Regions from separate parts of the Terrabacter sp. NPDC000476 genome, predicted to be linked through region 1. Evidence: riboswitches for the same ligand, from Rfam matches in the RefSeq annotation. Region 1 holds a riboswitch; each other region holds the start of a gene.
The links. Region 1 has a riboswitch for S-adenosylmethionine ahead of ABT295_RS05355 (aminotransferase class V-fold PLP-dependent enzyme). Riboswitches for the same ligand answer to the same signal wherever they lie in the genome.

Region 1 (9,628 bases):
TGCGCCGCAAGCTCGAGCCCGACCCCGCCGCGCCCCGGCACCTCGTGACGGAGCCCGGGCTGGGCTACCGCTTCAACCCCTGACCATCAGTCGCGCTCCCGGTAGCCGCGGGCACCGCGGTCGGTGAGGCTCCACGCGTCCTCGGACTCCTCGTCGTCCTCCTCGACCGTCCGCGTCATGTCGCCGGGGGTCCAGCGGGCGGTCGGCGCGGGCCGCTCCTCGTCGTCGTGCTGGCGCTGCTCGCCCCGCTCCGCCACGAGGGATGCCGTGCGCTGCGCGGGTGCAGGGCCGTCCGCTCCGTCGAGGTCGTCCAGGTCGTCCACGTCGTCGCGGTCGTCCATGTCGTCGGGAGCGAACGCGTCCGCCGGCTCGATGTCGACGGGCGGGGGCGCATACGGCTGCGCGGGCTCCACGACGTCGTCGAGGTCGACGGGCTCGTTCGGGTGCGGCACGTCGTCCCCCCGCAGGAGCGCGAGCGTCTGCTCGAGGTCGTCGGGGCGCACGAGCACGTCGCGTGCCTTGGAGCCCTCGCTGGGGCCGACGACCCCACGCGACTCGAGCAGGTCCATGAGCCGGCCGGCCTTGGCGAACCCGACGCGCAGCTTGCGCTGGAGCATCGAGGTCGAGCCGAACTGCGTCGTGACGACGAGCTCGGTGGCCTGGAGCAGCACGTCGAGGTCGTCGCCGATGTCGTCGTCGATCTGCTTCTTCGGTGCCGCGACGGTGACGTCCTCGACGTAGTTCGGCTTCAGCTGGTCGGTGACGAACTTGACGACCTCGTGGATCTCCGACTCGTTGACCCAGGCGCCCTGGACTCGCATCGGCTTGCTCGCGCCCATCGGGAGGAAGAGCGCGTCACCCTGGCCGATGAGCTTCTCCGCACCCGGCTGGTCGAGCACGACGCGGCTGTCGGCGAGCGAGGAGGTGGCGAACGCCATGCGCGAGGGCACGTTGGCCTTGATGAGGCCGGTGACGACGTCGACCGAGGGTCGCTGGGTCGCGAGCACCAGGTGGATGCCGGCCGCGCGGGCCAGCTGGGTGATGCGCACGACCGACTCCTCGACGTCGCGCGGGGCGACCATCATGAGGTCGGCGAGCTCGTCGACGACGACGAGCAGGTAGGGGTAGGTCGTCAGCTGCCGCTGCGAGCCCGGCAGCGGCTTCACCTTGCCGGCCCGCACCGCCTTGTTGAAGTCGTCGACGTGCTTGAAGCCGAACGCCGCGAGGTCGTCGTAGCGCTGGTCCATCTCCTTGACGACCCAGGCGAGCGCCTCGGCGGCCTTCTTGGGGTTCGTGATGATCGGCGTGATGAGGTGCGGGATGCCTTCGTAGGCCGTCAGCTCGACGCGCTTCGGGTCGACGAGGATGAGGCGCACCTCCTCCGGCGTCGAGCGCATGAGGATCGAGGTGATCATCGAGTTGACGAAGCTCGACTTGCCGGAGCCGGTGGCGCCCGCGACGAGCAGGTGGGGCATCTTCGCGAGGTTGGCGATGACGTAGGCGCCCTCGACGTCCTTGCCGACGCCCATGACCATGGGGTGCTCGTTGCTGCGGGCCGTGTGGCTGCGCAGCACGTCGCCGAGCGCGACGTTCTCGCGGTCGAGGTTCGGGATCTCGATGCCGATGGCCGACTTGCCCGGGATGGGGCTGAGGATGCGCACGTCGGCCGAGGCCACGGCGTACGCGATGTTCTTCGACAGGGCGGTGACGCGCTCGACCTTGGTGCCCGAGCCGAGCTCGACCTCGTAGCGCGTGACCGTCGGGCCGCGCGTGAAGCCGGTGACGGCTGCGTCGATGTCGAACTGGTCGAAGACGCCTGTCAGCGACTCGACGACGCGGTCGTTCGTCTCGCTGCGCGTCTTGTGAGGGGCGCCGGGCGTCAGCATGGCCGCGTCGGGCAGGCGGTAGGTGATGTCGCCGCCGAGGCTGAGCTGCTCGACGCGGGCCGGCAGCTCCGACATGGGCGGCGGGATGAGCTCGGCCTTCGGGCCGACCTTGCCGGTGTCGGGGGCGCCGAGGGTCTTCGGGTCCGTGGCGTCGATGACGCGCTCGGCGGACGTGTCGCCGCGCTTCTGGCCGCCCGGTCGGGGCGCGAGCACGCCGGCCGGCGTGGCCCGCTTCTCGCCCGGTCGCGGCTTGCCCGAGTCCTCGCTGGCCTTTTGCGCGGCCTGGCGGAACGCCTCGTCGCCGTCGCGCTCGGCGAGGTCGACGGGCTTGCGACGGGCCCGCTTCACGGCGGCTGCCGGGGCGTCGAGCTCGTCGGCCTCGTCGTCGCCCTCGCGGTGGATGACGAGGGCACGCAGCTGGCGCATCCGCTCGGGGATCATGTTGACGGGCGTCGCCGTGATGACGAGCAGCCCGAAGAGGCCGAGCAGCACGAGCAGGGCGAGCGCGCCGTAGGTCGACACGGCCGCCGCCAGCGGGCTCGAGGCGAGGAAGCCGAGGATGCCGCCGGCAGCGCGCATGCCGTCGGCGCCGTCCGGCGGGTTGGGGATGCCGTCGGCGAGGTGCGCCAGCCCGCACGCGGCGAAGGTCAGGGCGATGGTGCCAACGACGACGCGGTTCGTGGCCGCCTCGTCCTGGGGTGCGCGCAGCATGCGCAGCCCGAGGGCGAGCAGCACGAGCGGCACGGCGTAGGCGACGCGGCCGAAGGTGCCGGCGAAGACGGCGTGCACGACCTGGCCGAAGGTGCCTGAGACGCCCCACCACTCGCGGGCGGCGACGACGACGGCGAGGGCGAGCAGGGCGAAGCCCAGGCCGTCGCGGCGGTGCTCGGGCTCGAGCTCGGCCGCGCTGTGGCCGACCCGGCGCACCGCGCCGCCGGCGAGGTGCGAGACGCCCATCCATGTGTTGCGCACGGCACCGAGCGGGAAGGGCAAGCCGCCCCCACGCGTCTTCGCCGTCTTCGGGGCCGGCTTGCGGGCCGCCGGCTTGCGCTGCGCCGGCCGCGTCGAGCGCGCTGCCGGAGGGCGGGACGAGGCGCCGCTCGAGGAACCCTTGGCGCGCGAGGTGGTCGCGCTGCTGGGTCGTTGGGTGCCGGACGGACGTGTCGCCATGCTGGCACCGTACGTGAACGCCCCTTCGAACTCACGCGTCACACGCGCAACAGCCACCGATTCCGTATGCCGTCCGCACCCCCGGCACCCTCGGGCGGCCTCGGCATGAGCCTCTCGACACACGGGGCGTCTCAGATCTCGACACGACGGGACCGAACGGTGGACAGGCCGCGAGCGGGGCCCCTAACCTCGACGGCAGGTCATGAGTGCCAGCGACAAGCCCCGGCTCGCTGGCCAGCAACCCTCCTCCGCGGTGGGGTGCTCCGGGTGACGACCAGGCCGTCCTCTGCGCGTTCGTGACGCAGAGGCCGGCAAGCGCGGACCTGCAACCGGTGGGTCCCTGGACCCAGGAGCAGTGTCATGTCGGTTCTCCCCTCCTCCCCCTGTGACGGCGCCACGGCCCCGGTCGTGCGCACGCGCACGCTGCACGTCGTCCCGGAGGCGCGCAGTCTGCCGGTCGTCGTCGGCTCGGACCTTCGTGTGCCGACGCTGCACGGTGAGGTCGCCTACGCGAACCTCGACCACGCCGCGTCGACCCCGGCCCTCGAGACGGTGCGGGCGGCGGTCGACCGCGCTCTGCAGACCTACTCGTCCGTGCACCGCGGCGCCGGCTTCGCGTCGCGGGTCACGAGCGCGTGGTTCGAGCAGGCGCGCGCCGAGGTGGCGGCCTTCGTCGGCGCCCGGGCGGACGACACGGTGATCTTCACCCGGTCGACGACCGACTCGTGGGCGCTGCTGTCCAAGGCACTGCCCAGCCGCACGACCGTCTTCGTCTTCGGCACGGAGCACCACTCGACCCTGCTGCCCTGGGGACGCTTCCGCACGGTGCGCCTGCCCGTCCCCCAGACGGTCGAGGACGCCCGGCAGCTGCTCGAGGAGGCGCTCGTCGACCACCCGTCGCGACACCGCCTCGTCGTGCTCACCGCGGCCTCGAACGTGACCGGCGAGGTGTGGCCGATCGAGCGCTTCGCCGCCTTGGCGCACGAGCACGGTGCGCGCGTGGCCGTTGACGCCGCGCAGCTGTCGGCTCACCGGACCATCGACCTCGACGCCTGGGACGCCGACTACGTGGCCTTCTCGGGCCACAAGACCTACGCGCCCTACGGTGCCGGCGTGCTGGCCGGGCGCTCGGACTGGCTCGACGCGGGCAACCCGTACCTGCTCGGCGGCGGCGCGACCCGATCGGTGACCGAGGACGGCACGACGTGGGCCACCGGCCCGGCGCGGCACGAGGGCGGCAGCCCGAACGTCATCGGGGCGGTCGCGCTCGCGGCGGCCTGCGCGACGATCACGCGCCACCGTGAGGCGATCGAGGCGCACGAGGAGCAGCTCCTGGAGAGCCTGCGGACCGGCCTCGAGGAGGTGCCCGGCGTCGAGCTGCTCTCGATCTTCGGAGACGAGCACGACCGCGTCGGCGTCGTCGCCTTCACGATCGACGGCTGGGACTCCTCGCTCGTCTCGCAGGTGCTCTCGGTCGAGCACGGCATCGGGGTGCGCGACGGGAAGTTCTGCGCGCACCTGCTCGTCGACGAGCTGCTCGACGACCCGTGGGGCGAGCGCTCCACCACGGCCGTGCGAGCCAGCATCGGTCTCGGCAGCACGCTCGAGGGCGTGGAGCGTCTCGTCGCGGCCGTCTCCCGGCTCGTCGACGAGGGCCCCGACGCCACGTGGACCCGCACCGACGGCGGGTGGAGCATCGAGGGCACCGACCCCCGGGACGTCGAGGTCCAGCGCCCCTGGTGACCGAGCATGGATGGGGTGGCCCGCGGCGTGAGGCCGCCCCACCCCTCTGCGTTGCGTCGCCACACGATGCACGCAGGGCACCGGTCGCCGGACCGTCCCGACCCGGGCACCCTCCCCCGAGCTCTCTGCATTGCGTCACCACCCGACGCACCCCGAGGACCCGTCGCGTGACCGTCCCACGCGGGCACCCTCCCCAAGCCCTCTGCATTGCGTCACCACGTGACGCATCCACAGCACCCGCCGCGCGACCGCCTCCAGCCGGGCACCCTCCCCGAGCCCTCTGCATTGCGTCTCCACCCGACGCACGCAGGGCGACCGGTCACCCAGCCGCCTGCACGCGAGCACTCTCCCCGCGCCGTCAGCACTGCGTCACCACCCGACGCACCCTGAGCACCCACCGCATGACGGCTGCATCCGGGCACCATCCCCCAAGCCCTCTGCATTGCGTCACCACACGACGCACGCAGGGCGACCGGTCACCCAGCCGCCTGCACGCGAGCAATCTCCCCGCGCCGTCAGCACTGCGTCACCACCCGACGCACCCTGAGCACCCACCGCTTGACGGCTGCATCCGGCCACCATCCCCCAAGCCCTCTGCATTGAGTCACCACACGACGCACGCAGGGCGACCGGTCACCCAGCCGCCTGCGCACGGGCACTCTCCCCGCGCCGTCAGCACTGGGTCACCACACGACGCACCCTGAGCACCCACCGGCACCCGCTTTAGCCCGCCACCGACGCGTGACCACACGACGCAACGCAAAGGAACCCAGCCACCCACCGGCACCCCGTCACGCCAAGCCCACAGCCCGCCCCATGCGTCACCACACGACGCAACGCAGAGGGACCCTGCGCACCCACCGGCACCCCGTGACGAGGAGCCCACCGCCGGAGCCCACCACCCGAGCCCACCAACCCTCTGCACCCCATGCGTCACCACACGACGCAACGCAGAGGAACCCAGCCACCAACCGGCACCCGCCACGCCGAACCCACCGTCCGAGCCCACTGCCCGAGCCCACCGCCCCTCCGCACCCCGTGCGCCACCACACGACGCAACGCAGAGGACACCGAGGGGGCCGGCGGCGGCAGTCGCGAGGAGGTTCGCGCCGGCACGGTCCCTCGCCCCCGGCCACCGGATGCCACCGGTGCTCGGCGTCGGGGTCAGCGCACGCTCAGCGCGGAAGGGCGTAGGCGGCCCACACGGCAGCGTGGTCGGCGCGGTTCATCGCCACCTGGCCGGCGGAGACGACGGTGAGCCCGCGGCTCAGCACGTGGTCGAGCTGGACGAAGGGCGGCAGTCGGTTGCCCGCGAACGGCCACGTGCGCACCCAGCCCTGACCGTCGGCCCGTTGGGCGTCGACGAGGCCGTCGGCCAGACTGCGGAAGGCCGGGTGCCCGAACGAGGCGTTGAGGTCGCCCGCGACGACGATCGGTTCGGAGCCGGTCTGGCGCGACTTCCAGGCCGTCAGCGCCGCGAGTCCGGCCCTCCACGCGTCGGTCTCGCCCGAGAGCGGAGCCGTCGGGTGGGCCACCTTGAGTCGCACCGGCCCCTTCGGCGTCGTCACGACGACCTCGGGCTGGATGCTCGCCGTCGCCTCGACGCTCTGGTCGGTGCCGCGGTTGCTCACCGTGAGCGGGAAGCGCGAGAGCACCATGGTCCCGGTCGTGGTGCCGGCGCGAGCAACACCGCTGCGCGTCGTGAAATAGGAGTCCGCGCCGAGGTCGTCGATCCCGCGGATGGCGTCCGGGGTCGCCTCGGTCAGGACGAGGACGTCGACGGCGTGGTAGCGCACGGCGTCCATGAGCTGGGTGGAGTTGGCCTGACCGACCCACAGGTTCGCGGCCATCACGGTGACGTCGGTGTCGGCCTTGGGCGAGGAGCTGGCCAGGAAGGTGGGCACCGCGAGTCCCCCGCCCACCGCGAGGGCCGCCACGACCGGCACGAGCACGCGCCAGCGGCGCAGCACCGCCGTCGCCACCGCGAGCAGCAGCAGCCCGACCACGACGAACGGGCCGGCCGTCTGCAGCACGACGACGGCGTACGCCGTGGTGTCGAGCCAGCGCAGCGCGCCGACGGCCACGAGGGCGAGCAGCACGACGAGGACGGCGACGTCGACCCGTCGCCCGCGGGCAGCGGTCACCTCACGCCTGCAGGACGACCGGGATGATCATCGGACGGCGCCTGATCTTGCCACCGACCCACGACCCGACGGCTCGGCGGATGACCTGCTGGAGCTGCTGGTCGTCGCGCACGCCGCCGGCGACCGCCTCCTCGATGGCCCGCTCGACCTTCGGGATCACCTGCTGGAAGATCTCCTCGTCCTCGACGAAGCCGCGCGCCGTGATCTCCGGACCGCTCGCGATCTTGCCGGTGGCTGCGTCGAGCACGACGACGCACGTGATGAAGCCCTCGTCGCGCAGGATGCGACGGTCCTTGAGCAGCGCCTCGTCGGCGCCGCCCACGCTGCTGCCGTCGACGTAGACGTAGCCGCACTCGACGACACCGACGACGGACGCCTTCCCGTCGACCAGGTCGACGACCACGCCGTCCTCGGCCAGCACGACGTTGCCCTCGGGCACCCCGGACTGGATCGCGAGCTGGGCGTTGGCGTACATGTGCCGCCACTCGCCGTGGACCGGCAGGACGTTGGCGGGCTTGACGATGTTGTAGCAGTAGAGCAGCTCGCCCGCGCTCGCGTGGCCGGAGACGTGCACCTTGGCGTTGCCCTTGTGCACGACGTTGGCGCCGAGGCGCATCAGGCCGTTGATGATCCGGTAGACCGCGTTCTCGTTGCCCGGGATCAGGCTGCTCGCGAGCAGCACGGTGTCACCGGGGCCGACGTCGATGCGGTGCTCGCGGTTGGCCATCCGCGACAGGGCGGCCATCGGCTCACCCTGCGAGCCGGTGCAGATGAGCACCAGCTCGTCGTCGCGCAGGCTGTCGATCTTCTTGATGTCGATGAGGATGCCGGCGGGCACGCGGAGGTAGCCGAGCTCGGCCGCGATGCCCATGTTGCGCACCATCGAGCGCCCCACCATGGCGACCTTGCGGCCGGCCTTCTCGGCGGCGTCGAGCACCTGCTGCACGCGGTGCACGTGGCTGCTGAAGCACGCGACGATGATGCGCCGCTCGGCATGGCGGAACACCTTGTCGATCGCGGGCGCGATCTCGAGCTCCGGCGTCGTGAAGCCGGGCACGTCGGCGTTCGTGGAGTCGGTGAGGAAGAGGTCGACCCCCTCCTCGCCGAGCCGGGCGAAGGCACGCAGGTCGGTCAGCCGCCCGTCGAGCGGCAGCTGGTCCATCTTGAAGTCGCCGGTGTGCAGCAGCGTGCCGGCCTCCGTGCGCACGAAGACCGCGAGCGCGTCCGGGATCGAGTGGTTCACGGCCACGAACTCGAGGTCGAAGGCGCCGAGCTTCTCGCGCTGCCCCTCCCTGACGGCCATGGTGTACGGCCGGATCCGGTGCTCCTTGAGCTTGGCCTCGATGAGCGCGAGGGTCAGCGTCGAGCCGATGATGGGGATGTCGCCCTTGAGCTTGAGCAGGTAGGGCACGGCACCGATGTGGTCCTCGTGGCCGTGGGTCAGGACGATGGCCTCGATGTCGTCGAGGCGGCCGGCGATGTAGCTGAAGTCCGGGAGGATGAGGTCGACGCCAGGGTGGTGGTCCTCGGGGAAGAGCACACCGCAGTCGATGACGAGCAGCTTGCCCTGCGTCTCGAGGACGGCCATGTTGCGACCGACCTCGCCGAGCCCGCCGAGTGCGACGACCCGCAAGCCGTTGTCGGGGAGGGCGGGGGGTGCGGTCAGCTCGGGGTGGGGGTGGCTCACAGGTGTCCTGTCGTCTCGGTGGTGCGGCCGGGTCGCCGAGGTCGCCGGCCGGAGGTCGTGGTGGTCAGGAGACCGCCTCGAGGGCGTCGCGCACGAGCGCGGTCTGCGCGTCGTCGGCGGCGACGAGCGGCAGGCGGACCGTGGGCGACTCGATGAGCCCCTGCACGGCGAGACCGGCCTTGGCCATGATCGCGCCCTGCGTGACGTTCATGACGGCGTCGACGAGTGGCGCGAGCCCGCGGTGGACGGCACGGGCGTCGTCCCACCGGCCCTCGAGCACGGCGTCGGCGAGCCGGCGGTACGCCTGCGGCGCCACCTGCGAGGTGACACCGACGAACCCCACGGCGCCGTTGACGTAGTGCGGCAGGTTCATCGCGTCGTCGCCGGAGTACCAGTCGAGCCCGGTCAGCTGCATCATCTCGCTCGCGAACCACAGGTCCCCGCGTGCGTCCTTGACCGCGGCGATCCGCGGGTGCTCGGCGATGCGCAGGTAGGTCTCGCGGGCGATGGCGATGCCCGAGCGCCCCGGGATGTCGTAGACCATGACGGGCAGGTCGCTCGCGTCGGCGATGGCCGTGAAGTGCGCGACGAGCCCGGCCTGCGGGGGCTTGTTGTAGTACGGGGTCACCGCGAGCACGGCGTCGGCGCCGGCCTTCTCGGCCAGGCGCACCGACTCGACGCTCTTGGCGGTGTCGTTGCTGCCGGCTCCGGCGACGACGACGCAGCGGTCGCCGACCGCGCCGACGACGGCGCGCAGCAGCTCGTCCTTCTCCTCGGCCGAGGTCGTCGGCGACTCCCCGGTCGTGCCCGAGACCACGAGGCCGTCGTGACCCGCGTCGACGAGGTGCGCGGCCAGGCGTTGCGCCGCGTCCAGGTCGATCGAGCCGTCGGGCCGCATGGGCGTGACCATGGCCGAGAGAACACGTCCGAGCGCGGGTGCGGCTGCCATGGGCCCAAGGTTAGCGCCCGAGGGTGGGAGCGCTGTGGGGGTGCTCAGG
Region 2 (9,628 bases), on a different contig from region 1:
GGCAGCGACGCCGAGATCGTCACCGAGAGCGACCGCATCCGGCCGGAGGGCTCCGAGGTGCAGATTCTGCTCTCCGACCCGTCCCGCGCCAACGAGGTGCTCGGCTGGGCGCCGACGGTGTCGCTCGAGGACGGCCTCGCGGCCACAGCCGAGTGGCTCCGACCGCGCGTCGACCCCGAGACCGCCGGGCGGTACCACCGGTGACCGCGGCCGGGGAGGCGCACGCGCCGGGCGCTCGCGGGCCGGAGGGCACGATCCCGCTCGCGGTGCCCAACATCGGGGAGCTGGAGCGGCGCTACGTGCTCGAGGCCGTCGAGTCCGGCTTCGTCTCGTCGGTCGGACCCTTCGTCTCGGAGTTCGAGCAGCGCTTCGCCGAGCGGGTGGGCTCGAAGCACGCGATCGCCTGCTCGACCGGCACCGCGGCCATCCACGTCGGGCTGGTGCTGCTCGGGGTGGGACGCGACGACGACGTCTTCTGCTCCGACTTCACTTTCGTCGGCTCGGTCAACCCGATCGCCTACTGCGGCGCCCGGCCCGTGCTCGTCGACGCCGAGACGACGACCTGGAACCTCGACCCGGCGCTGCTCGCGGCCGAGCTCGACCGGCGCGCGGCGGCGGGGGAGGCCCAGCCGAAGGCCGTCGAGGTCGTCCACGTGCTGGGGCAGCCCGCCGACCTGGAACCGATCGTGGACGCCTGCGACCGGTACGGCATACCCGTGCTCGAGGACGCCGCCGAGTCGCTGGGCGCGTCGTGGACCGGCGGTCGCTACGCTGGCCGGCACACCGGCACCGTCGGCCGCATCGGCTGCTTCTCCTTCAACGGCAACAAGATCGCGACCACCGGCGGTGGCGGCATGATCGTCACCGACGACGACGACCTCGCTGCCCGTGCCCGCCACCTGACGACGCAGGCCAAGGTGCCCGACGTCGGCTACCTGCACGACGAGGTCGGCTACAACTACCGCCTGACGAACCTCGCCGCCGGCCTGGGCCTCGCCCAGCTCGAGCGGCTCGACGAGTTCGTCGCAGCCAAGCACCGCATCGCCGCCCGCTACGACGAGGCGTTCGCCGACCTGCCCCTCGTGCGCCCGCCGCGCGTCGAGGGGCTCGACGCGACGTACTGGCTCTACTCGGTGCTCGTGCCGGAGACGGACGGCCGGGGCCGCGACGAGCTGCTCGCGCACGTCGGCGACCTCGGCGTGGGGGCTCGCGCGCTGTGGCGCCCGCTCCACGCGCAGCCGCCCTTCCTCACCGCGCCGGTGCTCGGCGGGGCGGTCGGTGACGGGCTCTTCGCGCGCGGCGTCTCGCTCCCGTGCGCGACCGACCTCACCGAGGCGGACCAGCAGCGCGTCGTCGACGCGGTGCGGGGGTTCTTCGGCTGAGCCGGTAGGGCAGGATGGCGTCGTGGAGATCGCCATCGGGCTGCTCGCGATCGCGGCCACCGTCCTCGGTGGGTCGTGGCTCGCCGACCGCTTCGACCTGCCGCCCCCGCTCGTGCTCATCGTCGTCGGCATCCTCGGGTCGTACCTGCCGTTCGTGCCGGAGGTGGCCCTCAGCCCCGACGTCGTGCTGCTCGGCATCCTGCCCCCGCTCCTGTATGCCGCCGCGATCCAGACCTCGCTCGTCGACTTCCGCAACAACCGGGGCGTCATCCTCGGGCTGTCGGTCGGGCTCGTGCTCTTCACGGCGCTCGGGGTCGCGCTCTTCCTCCGGTGGGTGCTCGGGATCGACTTCGCCCTCGCCTTCGCCATCGGCGCCGTCGTCGCGCCACCGGACGCGGTCGCCGCGACCGCGGTCGGCCGACGGATCGGCTTGCCCCGCAGGCTCGTCACGATCCTCGAGGGGGAGTCGCTCGTCAACGACGCGACCGCCCTCGTCTCCCTGCGCACGGCGCTCGCCGCGGCGGGACTGGCCTCCGGGGTCGCCGCCGGCGGCGTCAGCTTCGGCGGCGTCGTGCTCGACTTCGCGTGGGCGTCCGTGGGCGGCGCGGCGATCGGCGTCGTCGTCGCGCTGCTCGTGACCGTCCTGCGCCGGCACTTCTCGACCGAGCCCGCCTTCGACACGGTGCTCTCGTTCATGGTTCCGTTCGCGGCCTACGTGCCGGCCGAGGAGCTGCACGCCTCGGGCGTCATCGCGGTCGTGACGGCGGGCCTCGTCCTCGGTCACAAGTCGCCACGCACGCAGTCGGGGGCCTCCCGCCTCAGCGAGCGGATCAACTGGACCTCCATCCAGTTCCTCCTCGAGAACGCGGTCTTCCTCCTCATCGGCCTGCAGGTCTTCTACGTCGTCGACAGCGCGCGCGCCTCGACCCTCTCCGCCGGGCAGATCGCGCTCGCGGCCGTCGGCACCCTCGTCGCCGTGCTCGTGCTCCGCCCCCTCTGGGTCGTGCCGTTCCGCTGGGTCAGCACGCACGTGCTGCGCAACGAGGCGCAGGCGCCGTGGACCCACACCGTCGTGCTCTCCTGGGCCGGCATGCGCGGCGTGGTGACCCTCGCGGCCGCCCTGCTGCTGCCGCCCACGAGTCCGCAGAACCCGCACCGCGACGTGCTCGTGCTCATCGCCGTCGTCGTCGTCGTGGGCACCCTGCTCATCCAGGGCACGACGCTGCCCGGTCTCGCGCGCCGGCTCGGGGTGCGCGGGCCCGACCCGCGCGAGGACGCCCTGCAGGCCGCGACGGTGCTGCAGGCGGCGACGCGGGCCGGCCTCGACGTGCTCGAGACGGCCGACGTCGACGACGGCACGCGCGAGATGCTGCGGTCGCGGTCGGAGGACCGCCTCAACCACATGTGGGAGCGGCTCGGTCCGCAGAGCGGCGACGCGGACGACACCCCGAGCGCACGCTACCGACGGGCCCGCATGCAGATGCTGCAGGCCGAGCGCGCCGAGGTGCTGCGCCTGCGCGACGAGGGGCGCGCCGACCACGCGGTGCTCCGGGTCGTGCTCAGCGCGCTCGACCTCGAGGAGACCATGCTCGACCGCTACGACGACCAGGAGAGCCGCCTGGCAGAGAGTGAGATGTTGCCCGTGGACACGATCGAGGCTCCCTGCGAGCACCTGCAGCACACCGAGGCCTGCCTTCCCGCACGCACCCCGGAGGGCTGCGAGGAGTGCCTGCGCGACGGCACGACCTGGGTGCACCTGCGCCTCTGCCTCCAGTGCGGGCACGTCGGCTGCTGCGACTCCTCCGAGTGGAAGCACGCGACCGCTCACTTCCACGAGTCGCAGCACCCGGTCATGCGCTCGATCGAGCCGGGCGAGTCGTGGCGGTGGTGCTTCGTCGACGAGGTCGTCGGCTGAGTCCGACGGGTTCGACGGGTTCGCAGGTCAGGCGTTGGGCTCGGCCAGCAGGGCGAGGAACCGGGCGCCGTACTTCTCGGCCTTGACCGGCCCGATGCCGTTCACCTCGAGCAGCTCCGCCGTGCCGGCGGGCCGGGCCCTGACCAGCTCACGCAGCGTGCGGTCGGGCAGCACGACGTAGGCCGGCACCCCCTCTTCGTCGGCGATCGAGCGCCGCTCCGCGCGCAGCCGCTCGAAGAGTGCCGTCTCGGCGGCGTCGAGCCGGTCGCTGCCGCCGGCCGATCCATTCGCCGAGCCTCGGCCCGACGCGCCCGAGCGGGAGCGCGAGCGCCTGCCGGCGGGTGCGGCGGAGGGGCGGCGCAGCTCGACCTCCTCGGCGCCGTCGAGGATCGGGCGCGCGGCCTCGGTGATGGTCAGGGCGCCCATCCGGCCCGGGTCGGGGGCGAGCACCGAGCGCGCGACGAGCTGGCGGATCACCGAGCGCCACTCGCGGTCGTCGAGCTCACCGCCCACGCCGAAGGTCGGCAGCCGGTCGTGCTCCCAGCTGCGCACCTTCTCGGTGCTCTTGCCGAGCAGCACGTCGACGACGTGCCCGGCGCCGAAGCGCTGACCGGTGCGGATCACCGCCGAGAGCACCTTCTGCGCGGGCACGGTCGCCTCCCAGAGCTGCGGGGGCGACAGGCAGGTGTCGCAGTTGCCGCAGGGGCCCGACTCCTCGTCGAAGTAGGCGAGCAGCAGTCGCCTGCGGCAGGTGGCGGCCTCGGCGTAGCCGAGCATCGCGTCGAGCTTCATCGAGTCGACGCGCTGGTGCTCGGGGCTGCCGTTCGACTGCCGGATGAACGAGCGCTGCTGCACGACGTCGGCCAGGCCGTACGCCATCCACGCGATCGCCGGCTCGCCGTCGCGGCCGGCCCGGCCGGTCTCCTGGTAGTAGCCCTCGAGGCTCTTGGGGAGGTCCACGTGGGCGACGAAGCGCACGTCGGGCTTGTCGATGCCCATCCCGAAGGCGATGGTGGCCACGACGATGACGCCCTCGTCGCGCCGGAACCGCTGCTGGGCGGCCGACCTCGCGTCGCCGGGCAGGCCGGCGTGGTAGGAGATCGCGTCGAAACCCTTCTGGCACAGGAAGGTCGAGATCTCGTCGGTGCGCTTGCGCGACTGGCAGTAGACGATGCCGGCCGAGCCGCGGAAGCTGGCGCCGTCGTTGCCCTCCTCGAGGAAGCGCAGCAGCTGCGCACGCGCGTCGGTCTTCTCCTCGACGAGGTAGCGGATGTTCGGCCGGTCGAAGCTCGACACGAACTCGGCCGCGCCCTCGAGGCCGAGACGCTCGTGGATCTCGCGGCGGGTCAGCGCGTCGGCGGTGGCGGTGAGCGCGATGCGCGGCACCCCGGGGAACCGCGCGGTGACCTCGGCGATGCGGAGGTACTCCGGCCGGAAGTCGTGGCCCCACTGCGACACGCAGTGCGCCTCGTCGATGGCGAACAACGCGATGCCGGCCCCGGCGGCCGCGTCGTCGAGCAGGCGCTGGAACGAGGGCATGAGCAGTCGCTCGGGGGCGACGTAGAGCAGGTCGAGGCTGCCGTCGCGCACGGCCCCGCGCACGGCGTCCGACTCCTCGGTCGACGACGTGGAGTTCCAGAAGGCCGCGCGCACCCCGAGCAGCCGCAGCGCCTCGACCTGGTCGTGCATGAGGGCGATGAGGGGCGAGACGACGATGCCGACGCCGGGCCGCACGAGCGCGGGGAGCTGGTAGCACAGCGACTTGCCGCCACCCGTGGGCATGAGCACGACCGAGTCGTGGCCCGACACGAGCCGGTCGACGATCTCCTGCTGAGCTCCGCGGAACGCGGTGAAGCCGAAGACGTCGTGCAGCACGCGCCTGGCGCCGCCGGCGGTGGACTCGTGCTCGTACTCGTGCTTCTCCATGACCCGGCGAGCGTACCCGTCGTCGCGGCCGGGTCCGTCAGTCGAGTCGCTGGGTGAGCGTGTGGGTGTCGCCGTCGTGCACGACGGTCGTCGTCGCTCCCTGCACCAGCGCGAGGAACGGCTGCACGTGGCCGCACTCGACGTCGGCGACGATCGGGATGCCGAGCATGCCCAGCGCGTCGACGACGGCCGCGTGCTGGGTGAAGCCGCCCGGCTCGGGAGCAGACGTCCGCGAGACGAGAATGCCTGTGGCGCAGTCGAACCAGCCGCGCAGGCGCATCGCGTGCAGGGCTCGGCAGATGTCGTATGAGTTCCACTCCGCGATGTCGAGGAGCATCACGGTCCCCTGGCGGGCGTGCGTCCGGGCGAACGCGCCGAGTTCGGCGAAGCGCCCGCCGGCGAGGAAGCTGACCGTCTCGACGCAGCCCGCGACGAGGCGTCCGGAGAAGGTGACCGGCTCGTCCTCGTGGCCGGGGTCGATGCGCGTCCAGGTGCCCTGCCCGTCCAGCCTCATCTGCGAGACCGTGGGGTGGTCGGCGTAGTCGTCCCAGCCGCCGGTGCGGTGGCGGCCGGGGGAGTGCTGCTGCAGCTCGCTGCCCGCCGGTGCGCTCGCGACGTCGACCCAGTGACGGATGCCGTCGGGCACGGCATACGGGGTGTCCATGAGGTTCTGCCCGTGGATCGTCGCGATGCCCGTCGTCAGGGTGAGGGGGGTCAGCCACGTCGAGGTGTCGGAGAAGCCGACGCACCAGGTGGGCTCGGCCGCCGCGACGGCGTCGAGGTCGAGCAGGTCGAGCAGGTCGATGCCGGTCTCGCCGCCCCACGGCGGCACGACCGCGCGGATGGTGGGGTCGAGCAGCATCGCCATGAGCTCGGCGGCGCGCGCCTCGCGCGGTCCGCTGACGTGGGAGGGCGCGTGGTTGAGCTCGCCGACCACGACCTCGAAGCCGCGGTCGCGCAGGCACGTGACGGCATACGTGAACCGACCCCAGAGGGCGTCGCCGACGCCCGAGCTCGGCGACGTGACGCCGATGCGGTCGCCGGGACGGAGCGGGGCGGGGTAGCGGATCGGCATGGCCGCCATCGTGCCAGCCATGCCGATCCGTCTCACCCCCGTTTCGGGGTCACACCTTGGCGGCGGTGAAACCCTGCTCGAGGTCGGCGAGGATGTCGTCGATGTGCTCGATGCCGACCGAGAGGCGCACGAGGCCCGGCGTGACGCCCGCGGCGAGGCGGTCCGCGTCGGGGCCCTGCGAGTGCGTCGTCGAGGCCGGGTGGATGACGAGCGAGCGCACGTCGCCGATGTTCGCGACGTGGCTGTGCAGCGTCAGCGCCTCGACGAACTTCTTGCCCGCCTCGAGCCCGCCCGCGATCTCGAAGGACAGCACGGCACCCGCGCCACGGGGGGTGTACTTCTCCGCGAGAGCGTGGGAAGGACTGTCGGGCAAGGACGCCCACACGACACGCTCCACCTGGTCGTGGCCCTGGAGGAACGCGGCGACCTGGTGCGCGTTCGCGATGTGCCGCTCGATGCGCAACGACAGGGTCTCGAGGCCCTGGGCGATGAGGAAGGCGTTGAACGGCGACGCCGCGGGACCGAGGTCGCGCAGCAGCTGCACGCGCGCCTTGAGGATGAAGGCGAGGTTGGCGCCGAGGGGGCTGCCGACGCCGAGGTCCCGGGCGAAGACGAGGCCGTGGTAGCTCTCCTCGGGGGTGTTGTAGTTCGGGAACTTCTCCGGGTCGGCGGCGAAGTCGAAGTTGCCCGAGTCGACGATGACGCCGGCGATCGACGTGCCGTGGCCGCCGAGGTACTTCGTGGCCGAGTGCACGACGACGTCGGCGCCCCACTCGATGGGTCGGATGAGGTAGGGCGTCGCGACGGTGTTGTCGACGACGAGGGGCACGCCGTGCTCGTGGGCGACGGCCGCCACCGCCTCGATGTCGAGGATCTCGCTCTTCGGGTTCGCGATGGTCTCGCCGAAGAGCAGCTTGGTGTTCGGCCGGATCGCGGCGCGCCACGACTCGATCGAGGTGGGGTCCTCGACGAAGCCGACCTCGATGCCGAACTTCGGCAGGGTGTGCTTGAAGAGGTTGTAGGTGCCGCCGTAGAGGCTCGGCGAGGCCACGACGTGGTCGCCGGCCTCGGCGATGTTGAGCACCGCGAGGGTCTCGGCGGCCTGGCCCGAGGCGACGAGGAGCGCACCGACGCCGCCCTCGAGCGCCGCGATGCGCTGCTCGACGACGTCGGTCGTCGGGTTCATCAGGCGCGTGTAGATGTTGCCGAACTCCTTGAGCCCGAACAGGTTCGCCGCGTGGTCGGTGTCGTTGAAGACGTAGCTCGTCGTCTGGTAGATCGGGAGGGCACGCGCACCCGTCGCGGTGTCGGCGCTCTGTCCGGCGTGGATCTGCTTGGTCTCGAAGGACCAGTGGGGCTCGGTCATCGGTCGTCCTGCTCTTCCTGGGTCGTGTCGATGACCGGGGCCCCGTCATTCGTGACGATCCGGGCCCGTCGCACCGACGGATCGGTGCGGGAGAGGAGCTCTCCGCGCTTGCCCGAGCGCCGGGTGGCGTCGACGGGCCAGGTCTTCACCCGGGGCACCCCACCGCGGTTGGAGGGTTGCCGGCCAGCGAGCCGGGGCTTGGCGCTGGCGCTCATGACCTGCCGTGAGTGTACGAACTCGTGTCCACCTGTCGGGAGGCGGTGTCCTCATCGTGGACGCGCGCATGACTCGAGGGTTTGACGGAGTGTTCGAACACCTGTTCTAATTGGGCAAGGGAGGAGCTCGACGGAGGCCGGGGGAGGCGCCGTCGACGCCGGTGGAGAGGAGGGGCTCGTGCCGTATCTGACGACGTCATCGAGCGACGCGGGACGACCGGCCGTCCTCGGCGCCTTCGGCCTGAGGCTGTGGCGCATCGCTCCCGGCTCCGCCGGCAGCGGCCGCGCCGTTCCGGCCGACGTGGGCGGGTCGAACGAACCGGGCGACGGGGGAGCAGCCCGGACCAGCACGAAGTCGCACGTCCGGTCCGGCGCAAAGGCGCGCATCCGCCCCGATGCAGGTCCATGCACGGGGTCGCGCATGGACGTAGGCCTCGCGTCGAGCGCCGAGGAGCCGGAAGCGTCACTCGCCGGAGCTGACGCGGGAGCCCGCGCGGGGGCGACGGCGTGGGCGACCGCGACGGCGGACGCGGTAGCGCCAGCAGGTTCGAGCGCTGACGCTCGCCCCGCGTGGGCCACCGGACCGGACGCGCGGCCGGGCGACGACGCCGACGCCGACGCGGCAGCTCGAGCCGAGCGGCTGCGCTCGGCCGAGCGTCTCGACGCCCTGGCGAGGGCGGGTGAGGACGTGCTCGCCGAGATCGAGGCGCTCGAGCGGGCCAAGGCGCGCGTCGAGGCCGACCTGCTCGCTGCGTACGGAGCCCTGCACAGCATCGAGGCGCAGCAGATCGAGGCGTTGCCGGCCGGCGCGCCGTCACGACTCGCGGGGGCGGTGTCGACCGACCGCGTCGTCGGCGAGGAGATCGCGCGCTCGCGACCGGGGTGGGCCCGGGCGAGGTGGCACGCCGGCTGGCCCTGGCGACGTCCCCGCGGCGCCACCGCCTGGTCCTGCGAGCCCTTCGCGACGGGGCGATCACCCTGCAGCGCGCTCTGCAGGTCGTCTCGGAGACCGCCTGCCTGTCGGATGCCGACGTGGCGACCGTCGAGGAGTCGGTGCTGGCGCCGACGCGCGACGGACTGCCGCTCTCACAGCGCGCCTTCACATCGCGCCTGCGGCGAGCCATCGCCGCGGTCGACGAGCGTGGTGCGGCCGAGCGGCGCAGCCGGGCCCGGACGCGCCGCGGCGTGTACGGCCGGATGATCGAGGACGGCATGGGGTGCCTGACGATGACGACCGACGCCGCGACGATCGCGGCGATCCTCGACCGGCTCGACACGGCCGCCCGCGCCCTGCGGGCCGCCGGGGACCCGCGAACGCTCGACCAGCTGCGCTGCGACCTGATGGCCGACGCCCTCCTGCGCGGGCACCTCAGCCTCGCTGGGGCCGCCGCCCGCCCCAGCCGTGGTGCGGCTGGCAGGGTCGACGAGGGTGAGGGACCCACTCGCCACGCGCAGGACGCGGGCACCGGTCCCGCCCGTCAGCAGGCATTTGGTTCGCGGGGCTCCGGCCGTCGAGGGTCGAACGAGGTGCCGGGTACCGCCCGACACGGACCCGCCGGGCGTGCGGGTCCCTCTCGCCACGAGCCGGATCGCGAGCCGGGCTTCTCCGAAGGCGCGAGTGGACGGGTGCGCATGAACGATCCGCATCCTGATCCTGATCCTGATCCTGATTTTGATCCTGATCCGCGGGCGGGGTCGGTCTGCGAGGGCCCGCCGAGCTCCGCGGACGTCGTCGAACCGGAGCGACGG
Region 3 (9,628 bases), on a different contig from region 1:
CAGCTCGAGCCCTCGGCGGAGAACTAGTCTGGGGCGCGATCCCCACCCGACCGAGCCCGAGAGGAGCGCGATGCGACCGCTACCCGTCTCGCCGAGCACCGAGGGCGCACGGCTCGGCGCCCGCCTGCGCGCGGCCCGCAAGGCCCACGGCTACACCCTCGAGCAGCTCGCGACCGCGGCCGGCCTGACCAAGGGCTTCCTCAGCCGGGTCGAGCGGGACGAGACCTCGCTCAGCGTCGCCTCGCTCGTCACGCTGTGCGAGGTGATCAGCATCAACCCGGGCTCGCTCTTCAGCGCGCCCGACGTCGAGCTCGTCCGCGGCGACTCCGCCCCGGCCATCAACCTCGGCGGCACCGGCGTCCGCGAACGCCTGATGACCCCTCGGGGCCAGCCTCGGGTGCAGGTCATCCACACGAGCGCCGAGCCCGGCGCCACCGGCGGACCGGAGCTCTACACGATCAACTGCGAGATCGAGATCGCCTACGTCCTCACGGGCACCATCGACGTCGTGTTCGCCGACCGGCGCGAGCGGCTCGCCGCCGGTGACGCACTCACCCTGCGCGGGACCGAGCCGCACACGTGGGAGAACCCCAGCGCGTCGCAGGGCGCGGAGATCGTCTGGGTGCTGACCCCGGCGCCGTGGAGCGGCAGCGCCTGAGGCGCCCCGAGCGGGGCCGGCCCGCACCGCCTCGCGCGGAGACGCCGCAGGTCAGGCGCCCGGTGGGCACCTGACCTGCGGCGATCCGTCTGCGGGCGCGACGTCAGTCGAGGTAGTCGCGCAGCACCTGGCTACGGCTCGGGTGACGCAGCTTGCTCATCGTCTTGCTCTCGATCTGGCGGATGCGCTCGCGCGTCACCCCGTAGACCTTGCCGATCTCGTCGAGGGTCTTCGGCTGGCCGTCGGTCAGGCCGAAGCGCATCGAGACGACGCCGGCCTCCCGCTCGGAGAGCGTGTCGAGCACCGAGTGCAGCTGCTCCTGCAGGAGCGTGAAGCTCACGGCGTCGGCCGGGACGACCGCCTCGGAGTCCTCGATGAGGTCACCGAACTCGCTGTCGCCGTCCTCGCCGAGCGGGGTGTGCAGCGAGATCGGCTCGCGGCCGTACTTCTGCACCTCGACGACCTTCTCGGGCGTCATGTCGAGCTCCTTGGCGAGCTCCTCCGGGGTGGGCTCGCGGCCCAGGTCCTGGAGCATCTGGCGCTGCACGCGGGCGAGCTTGTTGATGACCTCGACCATGTGCACCGGGATGCGGATGGTGCGTGCCTGGTCGGCCATGGCACGCGTGATGGCCTGGCGGATCCACCACGTCGCGTAGGTCGAGAACTTGTAGCCCTTGGTGTAGTCGAACTTCTCGACCGCACGGATCAGGCCGAGGTTGCCCTCCTGGATGAGGTCGAGGAAGAGCATGCCGCGACCCGTGTAGCGCTTGGCGAGCGAGACGACGAGACGCAGGTTGGCCTCGAGCAGGTGGTTCTTCGCCTTCTTGCCGTCCTGGGCGATCCACCACAGCTCGCGCTTCAGCTTCATCTCGATCTTGTCGCCCGAGTTGAGCTTCTCCTCGGCGAACAGGCCGGCCTCGATGCGCTTGGCGAGCTCGACCTCCTGCTCGGCATTGAGGAGGGCGACCTTGCCGATCTGCTTGAGGTAGTCCTTGACGGGGTCGGCGGTCGCGCCGGCCGTGACGACCTGCTGGGCCGGGGCGTCGTCCTCGTCGTCGTCGCGGATGACGAAGCCGGACTCCTCCGTCTCCTCGGTCTTGCCCGCGGCGGCCGGGCGGGCCTCGCCCTCCTCGGCGTCCTCGTCGACGTCCACCGGCTCGACGACGACCTCCTCGAGCTCGCCCTCGGGGGCGTCCTCGGGCTCGACGTCGCCGGGCTCGTCGGCACCGTCGGCACCGTCGGCACCGTCGACCGCCGCGGCGGCGCTCTTGGCCGTCTTCTTCGCCGCCGTCTTGGCGGCGGCGGCCTTCTTGGTGGCCGGCTTCGCGGCGGCCTTGGCGACACCGGCGTTCGTCGTCGCCTTCTTCACGGCAGCCCGCGCGGCGGGCTTCTCCGCGGCAGCGTCGTCGGCAGCTGCGGGCGCGGCCTTCTTCGCGGCGCTCTTCGTGGCTGCGGTCGTCGTCCGCGACGCGGCCTTCGTCGCCGCGGCGGTCGTCTTGCGTGCGGTGGCCACACTGCCTCCCTTGGTCCCTGTGCGGGTCTTCTTCGTGCTCGAGTGCGGAGCGTCGACGACGATCTCGATGTCGTGCGCCTCGAGCGTCGTGAGGACCGGCTTCATCTGCTTGAGGTCGAGGTCGGCCTCGGCCTGGGCCCGCGCGATCTCCGTGCCGGTGATGCTGCCGTCGGTGCTGCCCTTCACGAGGAGCTGCATGATCGCCTCGTGCTGGAACACCTTAGGCAGGGTCTTGGGGGTTCCAGCGGTTGTTGCCTTGGGCACGGATGCAGTCGCCTTTCGTCGCGGGTCTCGTCGGACGGTCGCCCGAGTCCGGGCATGCGACATCACAACGAGCGAGAATGGGGGGTGGTGCCGGCAGCGTGGTCTGTTGGAGTCGATCCCTGAATCGAGCTCTCGGTGCGCCTGGTGCGATCCGGTACACGGACATTATAAAACGCCGCACGGCCTCCGAGCGAACGGATGCCGAAACGCGCGCGGCGCGTCAGCACCGCAGACCCCCGGCCGCCTCCCCGTCGGACCCGGTGCGGTTGGGTGCGAGTGGGTACGCTCCGGGCCCGCGAGGCACGGCCCGGACCGTCGCCGGATCAGTCTCCCTTGACGGCGAGCACCGGGCAGCTCGCGTCGAGCAGGATGCGCTGCGCGTTCGAGCCGAGGATGAGCTTGCCGACGGGGCTGCGGCGGCGCAGGCCGATGACGATGAAGTCGGCCTTCTCCTCCTCGGCCACGCTGATGAGGTCCTCGGCGGGGTCGTTGCCGCGGACGAGCTGGCGCACCTCGTGCTCCAGGCCCTTCTCCTCCAGCAGCGTCTGCACGCGCGTCAGCTCGGTCTCGAACCGGTGGGCCTCGTTGGCGTCGAAGTCCTTGCCGCCCCGGTGGGAGCTGATCACGACGAGCTTGCTCCCGCGCAGGACGCATTCCTCCGCTGCTCTCTTGAGCGCCGCACGACCTTCTTTGGTGGCGACATAACCAACGACAATGGCCACTTTCCCGGACCTCCTTGGGACGGAAACACCCAGCTGGTCGAACCGTACCCGAAAACCCGGGCGTGGGAGGGGCGCCCGGCGACGGCCTCCGGACGGCCTCAGCCGCGCGAGAGCGCCTCGCGCAGGATGCGCCCGACCTGCTCCTCCTCGATGAGGAAGCCGTCGTGACCGAAGGCCGAGGTGATGTGCGCGCGGGTGGAACGCGGCAGCGCTGCGTGCAGCTGGTCGGAGAGCCGCGGGGGGTAGAGCCGGTCGGTGTCGACGGAGACGACCGTGCAGTCGGCGACGACGCGCGCGAGCGCCGCCTCGAGGCCGCCGCGGTCACGCCCGACGTCGTGGGAGTTCATCGCCTCGGTGAGCACGACGTAGGAGTTGGCGTCGAAGCGGCGCGAGAGCTTGCCCGCGTGGTGGTCGAGGTAGGACTCGACGGCGAAGCGACCGCGCTCCCCCGCCCGCAGGGGGTCCTCGCCGAGCTGCGGGCGGCGGCCGAAGCGGTCGTCGAGCTCGAGCTCGGTGCGGTAGGTGACGTGCGCGATGCGGCGGGCGAGGCCGAGCCCGGTGACCGGGCGGCGGTCGGTGTCGTAGTAGTCGCCGCCGGCGAAGTCGGGGTCGCTCCGGATCGCGAGCAGCTGGGGCTGGCACCAGGCGATCTGGTCGGCCGTGGCGTAGGGCGTCGACGCGAGCACGACGCACCGGTCGACGTCGTCGGGGTGCGTGACCGCCCACTCGAGGGCGCGCATGCCGCCCATCGACCCGCCGACCACGGCGGCCAGCCGGGCGATGCCGAGGCGGTCGAGCAGGGCGCGCTCGACCGCGACCTGGTCGCGCACGGTGACGTAGGGGAACCGGCTGCCCCACGGTCGGCCGTCCGGGGCCTCGCTCGCGGGACCCGTGCTGCCCTGGCACCCGCCGAGCACGTTCGCCGCGACGACGAACCACTCGTCCGGGTCGACCGGCTGACCCGCGCCGATGAGGGCGTTCCACCAGCCCGGCGAGGCGTGGCCGTCGCCGGCCTCACCGACCACGTGGCTGTCACCCGTCAGTGCGTGCTCGACGAGGATGACGTTGTCGCCGGCCTCGTTGAGCCGCCCCCACGTCTCGTAGGCGATGCGCACGTCGGGCAGCACGCCTCCGCGCTCGAGCTCGACCTCGCCGAGCTCGACGAAGTGGCGCCGCCCGACGGGGTCGCCGACGCGCCAGGCGCCGTCCTGGGCCGCCCCGGGCCCGTGGCCGACGGGCGACGGCGGCGCGAGCGGCACGGAAGACACGGCGGGAGCCGGGGCTGCGCCGTCGCCCGGCGCCCGGCCCGAGCGTGCGGCCGGCGTCGGGCGCCGGGTCGTGTGCTGCCGGTGGGTGACGGTCATCGGGGTTGCTCCTGCTCGCTCGCGCTTGCACGCATCCGGGGACGGGTGCGGCCGGGTCCTCACCCGGGGCACCCCACCGCGAGGGAGGGTTGCCGACCAGCGAGCCGGGGCTTGTCACTGGTACTCATGACCTGCCCACGATCCTACGGGAGCCAGGCCCGTTGGCCGAGGCTCCGGTCCACGTCGTGGACGCCGGGTCCCGCGGGCGCCTCACGTGCAGCGGTGCGGCCGCAGGCCGCGGTCGAGCGCGTCCCGCAGCAGACCGGCCAGCACGTGGCCGGGCTCCAGCTCGAGCGCGCGGTCGACCGCGACCCGGGCCCGGGCCCCGTCGCCGCACCACCACGCCACCGCGCCGACGAGGGACAGCAGCGGTGCCGCGTGGACGGCCGGCGTGAGCCGGCACACCTGCTCGAGCCGCGCCTGCACCACGTGGGGCAGCGTCGCCTCCTCCCACGCCTCCCAGTCGTCCCCGGCGAGGTCGTCGAGGAGGCCGAGGTCGTCGGGGTCGTCGGCGTCGGGGTCGTCGGCGTCGGGGTCAGCGGCGTCGTCCAGGTCGTCCAGGTCGTCCAGCTCGTCCAGCTCGTCGAGATCGCTGCACTCGTCGAGGTCGTCCAGCTCGCCGAGGTGAGCCAGGTCGTCGCCGTCACCCCCGTCGTCACGCCCGTCGTCACCCCCCGACTCGCCGGGCTCGTCGGCCACACCGGCGCCACCGGCGACTCCGGGACCGCCGGCACTGCCGTCCGCGCGCCGCGCCGGACCCGAGAGGTCGACGACGTCACCGAGCAGCCGGTCCTGCGGGGACGCCGCCCCGCGCAGGCGCAGGCCCGGTCCGAGGAACAGCTCGAGGGCCGGCGCGAGCACGTCCGGCGGTGGCCCGAAGACGCTCGAGCCCGGGCAGAGCCAGGCGATGACCGCGTCGCGCACGAAGGCGTCGCGCAGGGGCCCCACGAGCGCCGGCAGCCAGTGCTCGATGCCGTAGCCGACGATGTCGCCCCGCAGCACGCCACCCCACGCCACGAGCGCGTCGTCGACGAGGAACTCGAGGGGCGTGAGGTCGTCGTCCAGCACCCCGAACCGGCTTCCCTCCCGGACCGCACCGGCGGCCCGGACCGGCTCGGGCCCCCGACCGCTCCCCCGCGCGCCACCCGGCCTGCCGGACTTCGGCCGCCCGGGCCTCCCCGATCGCCCGGGCCTCCCGCGCCGCGACCACCCACCCGCGTTCGCGTAGCGGCGCTGCCAGTCCTCGACGGCCCGGCGCGCGAGGTCGTGCCGCGGGGCGTCGCGCGCGAGGGGCTCGACGAGCCGGGCGAGCTCGCTGCGGTCCGGGAGCACGGCGTGCCCCAGCGCGACGTAGCTCGCGACGGCCGGCACGTCGACGAGCTCGGGCACCGGCCACCCCTGCTCGGGGCACCGTGCGGAGTGCAGGTCCCACCACCGTCCGTCGCGGACGACGAGGCGCTCGCGCAGGCCCACGTCGTGGGCGTCCAGCCCGTCGGCCAGGGCGCCGAGCAACGGCAGCGCCTCGTCGCGGTCGTCCTCGAAGGCCACGAGCGCGACCGCGGTGGGAGCCTCGGCCAAGAGCGTCGGCAGCAGCCGCGCCGTCGCCAGGGGCGCCAGCTCCGGCCCGACGAGGTCGAGCCGGGCGACGAGGCCGAGCCGGGCCCCGCGGAAGCAGGCGACCACGACGCTCCGGATCGGCTGGAACCCGAGGTGGTAGGGAAGGATGGTCAGCAGCTCGGCCGGCCCGGCCAGGGAGATCTTGGGCATGCGACGAGCCTCGCCACGTCGTCGCCCCGGCGACAGACCCCGTCCCCCACCTGTGGACGACCGGGGGCCGGCCCGCGGGGGGTGTGGATTCAGCGCTCGAGGCGCCTGCGCACCGTCTCCATGGCGTAGTCGGTAGCAGCCCGGCGCATCCCCTCTGGAAGCCGTGCAAGCCCGGCGCCGCCGTGCGCCCACGGGCCACGGCCCACGTCGGGCGAGCCGGGGCCGGCCGGCGAAGCGGAGCCGCCGGGCGAGCCCGCCCACAGTCCCTGGCCGCGCTCCCACGCGAGGTAGCGGTCGGTCTCCTCGACGAAGGCCCGCACGGCCCACGCCACGACCACCGCGTCGTCGGCCGCGCCGACGACCGGCAGCACGGCCTCGGGCACGAGGTCGACGGGTGAGGCGACGTAGGCCACCGCAGCGGCGACGAGCCCGAGTCGCCGGAGGGTGGTGCCGGCATACGCCCCGCTGCGGGTGGCGCGCACGAGCCGGGGCACCGCCTGCACCCGTTCCGAGAGGGCGGGCGCGCCGGGCCGGCTGGACGCGCGCACGACGGACGCGACGGTCGCCGCGAGCTTGAGCCGCGAGGCGGTCTTCACGGCGACCCGGTCAGCGCTCGCTCGGCGCGAGGGGCGGGAACTCCTTCGCGGCCTGCCGCCCGATGCGGCTCAGCATGTAGACGTCGACGCCGGCCCCGATGACCCCACCGACGACCGGCACGGCGCGGCCGAGGCGCGAGAAGGCGCTCTGGCCGACGCGCCCCACGAGCCGGAACGCGACCGCCTTGTTGAGGACCATGAGCGCGGAAGCCGGCAGCCGGTCGGTCGCGAGCGACGAGAGCTTGCCGCCGGGGGTCTTGAGGCCGGCCTTCCTCAGCAGGTCGTCGCTGTCGGCGCCGACGAGCGTGAGCAGCACCGCGGAGCGCACCTCGGGCTTGTCGACGTCGTAGCCGCGCACCGCGGCGGTCGCTGCGGTGAGGCGCGTGGCGAGCAGGTAGAACTCGATCACGTTCGCGGGCAGCGAGACCGGCATGGTGAAGAACCCACCGAGGCCGGTCGCGAAGCCGCCGACGGCTCCGAGCTGGCGGTGGTCGCGTGCCAGCACGCGCAGGGCCTGCTCGTCGTCGCCCCGGGCGTGCTTGAGCGCGCCGGCTGCGACGGTGCGGGCCGAGTCGAACGGGCCCAGGCCGTCGATGCCGACGGCCATGAGGCGCTCGATGAAGCGGGTCGCCGCGGCGTTGAGCCCGCCCTCGGGCTGCCCTGCGCCCCGCGTCGTCACGTCCGCGTTCCTGCCCTTGCCTGCCATGTCCACTCCAGAAGCTCGATCGAAGACGTCGCCCTGCACCTACCCGGCCCGTGCGGCCGTCGGACGCCACCGTATGCCGGGGCGTGACCCGCCGCGCGCACCGCCCCGGGCGCGCGGTCGGTCGCGTCTCGTAGGGTCGCCCCATGCCCCCGACCGAGCCCCCTGGACGCATCCTCGACGTGCCGCTGGCCGAGCTGCACCGCGACCGCACGTCGGTGAAGTGGCGGGTGCACGGCGACGGCGTCATCCCGATGTGGATCGCGGAGATGGACTGCTCCCCCTGCCCCGCCGTCGTCGAGGCCGTCACGGCGGCCGTGACCCGGGGCGACACCGGCTACGCGATGACGCAGGAGTATGCCGACGCCTTCGCCGGCTTCGCCGCGGACGAGTGGGACTGGACGTTCGACGCCGCGGCGACGACACGCGTGGCCGACGTGCTCACGGGCGTCACCCACCTGCTGCGACTCCTCACCGACGCCGGGGGTCCCGTCGTCGTGAGCCCGCCGGTCTACAACGCCTTCTACGAGGTGATCGAGGCGAGCGACCGGACGGTCGTCGAGGCGCCGCTCGGCGCAGACCTCCGCCTCGACCTCGACGTCCTCGCCGACACCTTCGCCCGCGTCACGCACGGAGGGGTGCGGGCGGCATACCTGCTCGCGAACCCGCACAACCCGACGGGCACGGTGCACACCCCGGCCGAGCTGCAGGCGCTGGCTGCGCTCGCCGACGAGCACGGCGTGCGCGTCGTCGCCGACGAGATCCACGGCGCGCTCGTCATGCCGACGAGCACGTTCACGCCCTACCTGACGGTCCCCGGCACCGAGCGGGGCGTCGCGGTCACGTCGGCCTCCAAGGCGTGGAACCTCGCGGGGCTCAAGGCCGCGATCATCGTCCCGGGCGCCGACGCCGTCGACGACGTGCGCCGGCTGCACGAGTTCGTGACCTTCGGGGCCAGCCAGCTCGGGGTCATCGCCCAGACCGCCGCCTTCCGCGACGGGCGCGCCTGGCTCCACCGCCTCGTCGGCGAGCTCGACGAGAACCGCACGCTGCTCGCCGAGCTCGTGGCCGCTCACCTGCCGGCCGCGCGGCTCGTCGTGCCCGAGGCGACCTACCTCGCATGGGTCGACCTCCGCGGGCTGGGGCTCGGGCCCGACCCGGCCGGCGAGCTCACCCGCCGCGCCGGCGTGGCGCTCTCCGCCGGCCCGATCTTCGGCGCGGGCGGCAACGGCTTCGCGCGGCTCAACTTCGCCACGTCACCCGAGATCCTCCGGACCGCGATCGAACGCATCGCGAGATCCCTTGAGTGACAAGACCGCCGGGCCGCCGTTCGTCGCGCTCGTGGTCGGACCCGCGGGGGCGTATGCCGTCGGTGCCGACGTCGACGAGGCGTGGCCGCTCGCCGACGTCGTGCGGCGTCTCGTCGACACGAGCGAGCGGCTCCAGCCGCGCTGGGTCGTCTGGTCGGCGGCCTCGACGTTGCGCGACGTCGTCGCGGCGCGGGTGCCCGTCTCACGCACCTGGGACCTCGCCGAGGCCCACCGCATCGTGCACGGCGGCTGGTGGGCGACGCCGGGTCACGTCGTCGCCGGGTGCCGCGGCCTCGACGAGGCGGCGGTGCCGGCGCCCCGGACCCCTCGCCTGCACGGCTTCGACGGCGACCTCTTCGACGTCGCCGCCGGCGACGACGCGGCGCTGCTCACCCCAGAGGGGCACCTGCGCGCCGACGCCCTCGCCTGGGCGACCGACGACGACCGCCTCCGCCGACTGGCCGTGCTCGCGCTCGAGTGCCGCGACGCGCAGGGCGCCGCGCTCGACCGCCTCGGTGGCGCGCACGTCGCCCGGCTCGAGCGCACCGTCTGGTCGGAGTCCGCCGCCGCGGTGCTGTGCCTCGAGCTCGAGCGCGACGGGCTGCCGGTCGACCGGCCCGCCGCCGAGGACCTCATCAGCGGGTCGGCGGGCCCGCGCCCGAGCGACGAGGCCGACGCGGCCCGCATCCGCGGCGAGCGCGACGCTGCCGTGCTGCGGCACGCCCCGGGGC

Region 2: it holds a riboswitch for S-adenosylmethionine, as region 1 does, so the genes downstream of both, ABT295_RS19160 (bifunctional o-acetylhomoserine/o-acetylserine sulfhydrylase) here and ABT295_RS05355 (aminotransferase class V-fold PLP-dependent enzyme) in region 1, are expected to answer to the same signal.
Region 3: it holds a riboswitch for S-adenosylmethionine, as region 1 does, so the genes downstream of both, metX (homoserine O-acetyltransferase MetX) here and ABT295_RS05355 (aminotransferase class V-fold PLP-dependent enzyme) in region 1, are expected to answer to the same signal.

What each region holds. Positions count from the first base shown of each region.
Region 1 covers NZ_JBEPDF010000001.1:1,142,770-1,152,397, forward strand. Annotated here, with positions in the region: gene ABT295_RS05345 (response regulator) at 1-83, shown strand, start outside; gene ABT295_RS05350 (FtsK/SpoIIIE family DNA translocase) at 87-3,056, opposite strand; SAM riboswitch class IV at 3,255-3,380, shown strand; gene ABT295_RS05355 (aminotransferase class V-fold PLP-dependent enzyme) at 3,417-4,799, shown strand; gene ABT295_RS05360 (endonuclease/exonuclease/phosphatase family protein) at 5,975-6,943, opposite strand; gene ABT295_RS05365 (ribonuclease J) at 6,945-8,630, opposite strand; gene dapA (4-hydroxy-tetrahydrodipicolinate synthase) at 8,695-9,579, opposite strand; gene ABT295_RS05375 (dihydrofolate reductase) at 9,624-9,628, opposite strand, start outside.
Region 2 covers NZ_JBEPDF010000004.1:54,225-63,852, forward strand. Annotated here, with positions in the region: gene ABT295_RS19135 (SDR family NAD(P)-dependent oxidoreductase) at 1-204, shown strand, start outside; gene ABT295_RS19140 (DegT/DnrJ/EryC1/StrS family aminotransferase) at 201-1,382, shown strand; gene ABT295_RS19145 (Na+/H+ antiporter) at 1,405-3,297, shown strand; gene recQ (DNA helicase RecQ) at 3,325-5,223, opposite strand; gene ABT295_RS19155 (LD-carboxypeptidase) at 5,261-6,319, opposite strand; gene ABT295_RS19160 (bifunctional o-acetylhomoserine/o-acetylserine sulfhydrylase) at 6,348-7,664, opposite strand; SAM riboswitch class IV at 7,764-7,883, opposite strand; gene ABT295_RS19165 (hypothetical protein) at 8,343-8,648, opposite strand; gene ABT295_RS19170 (HNH endonuclease signature motif containing protein) at 8,912-9,628, shown strand, end outside.
Region 3 covers NZ_JBEPDF010000004.1:330,673-340,300, reverse strand. Annotated here, with positions in the region: gene ABT295_RS20440 (cyclase family protein) at 1-27, shown strand, start outside; gene ABT295_RS20435 (helix-turn-helix domain-containing protein) at 71-658, shown strand; gene ABT295_RS20430 (RNA polymerase sigma factor) at 762-2,390, opposite strand; gene ABT295_RS20425 (universal stress protein) at 2,759-3,157, opposite strand; gene metX (homoserine O-acetyltransferase MetX) at 3,256-4,521, opposite strand; SAM riboswitch class IV at 4,538-4,653, opposite strand; gene ABT295_RS20415 (DUF4192 family protein) at 4,732-6,288, opposite strand; gene ABT295_RS20410 (DUF1232 domain-containing protein) at 6,378-6,884, opposite strand; gene ABT295_RS20405 (EcsC family protein) at 6,895-7,563, opposite strand; gene ABT295_RS20400 (MalY/PatB family protein) at 7,734-8,897, shown strand; gene ABT295_RS20395 (DNA polymerase) at 8,890-9,628, shown strand, end outside.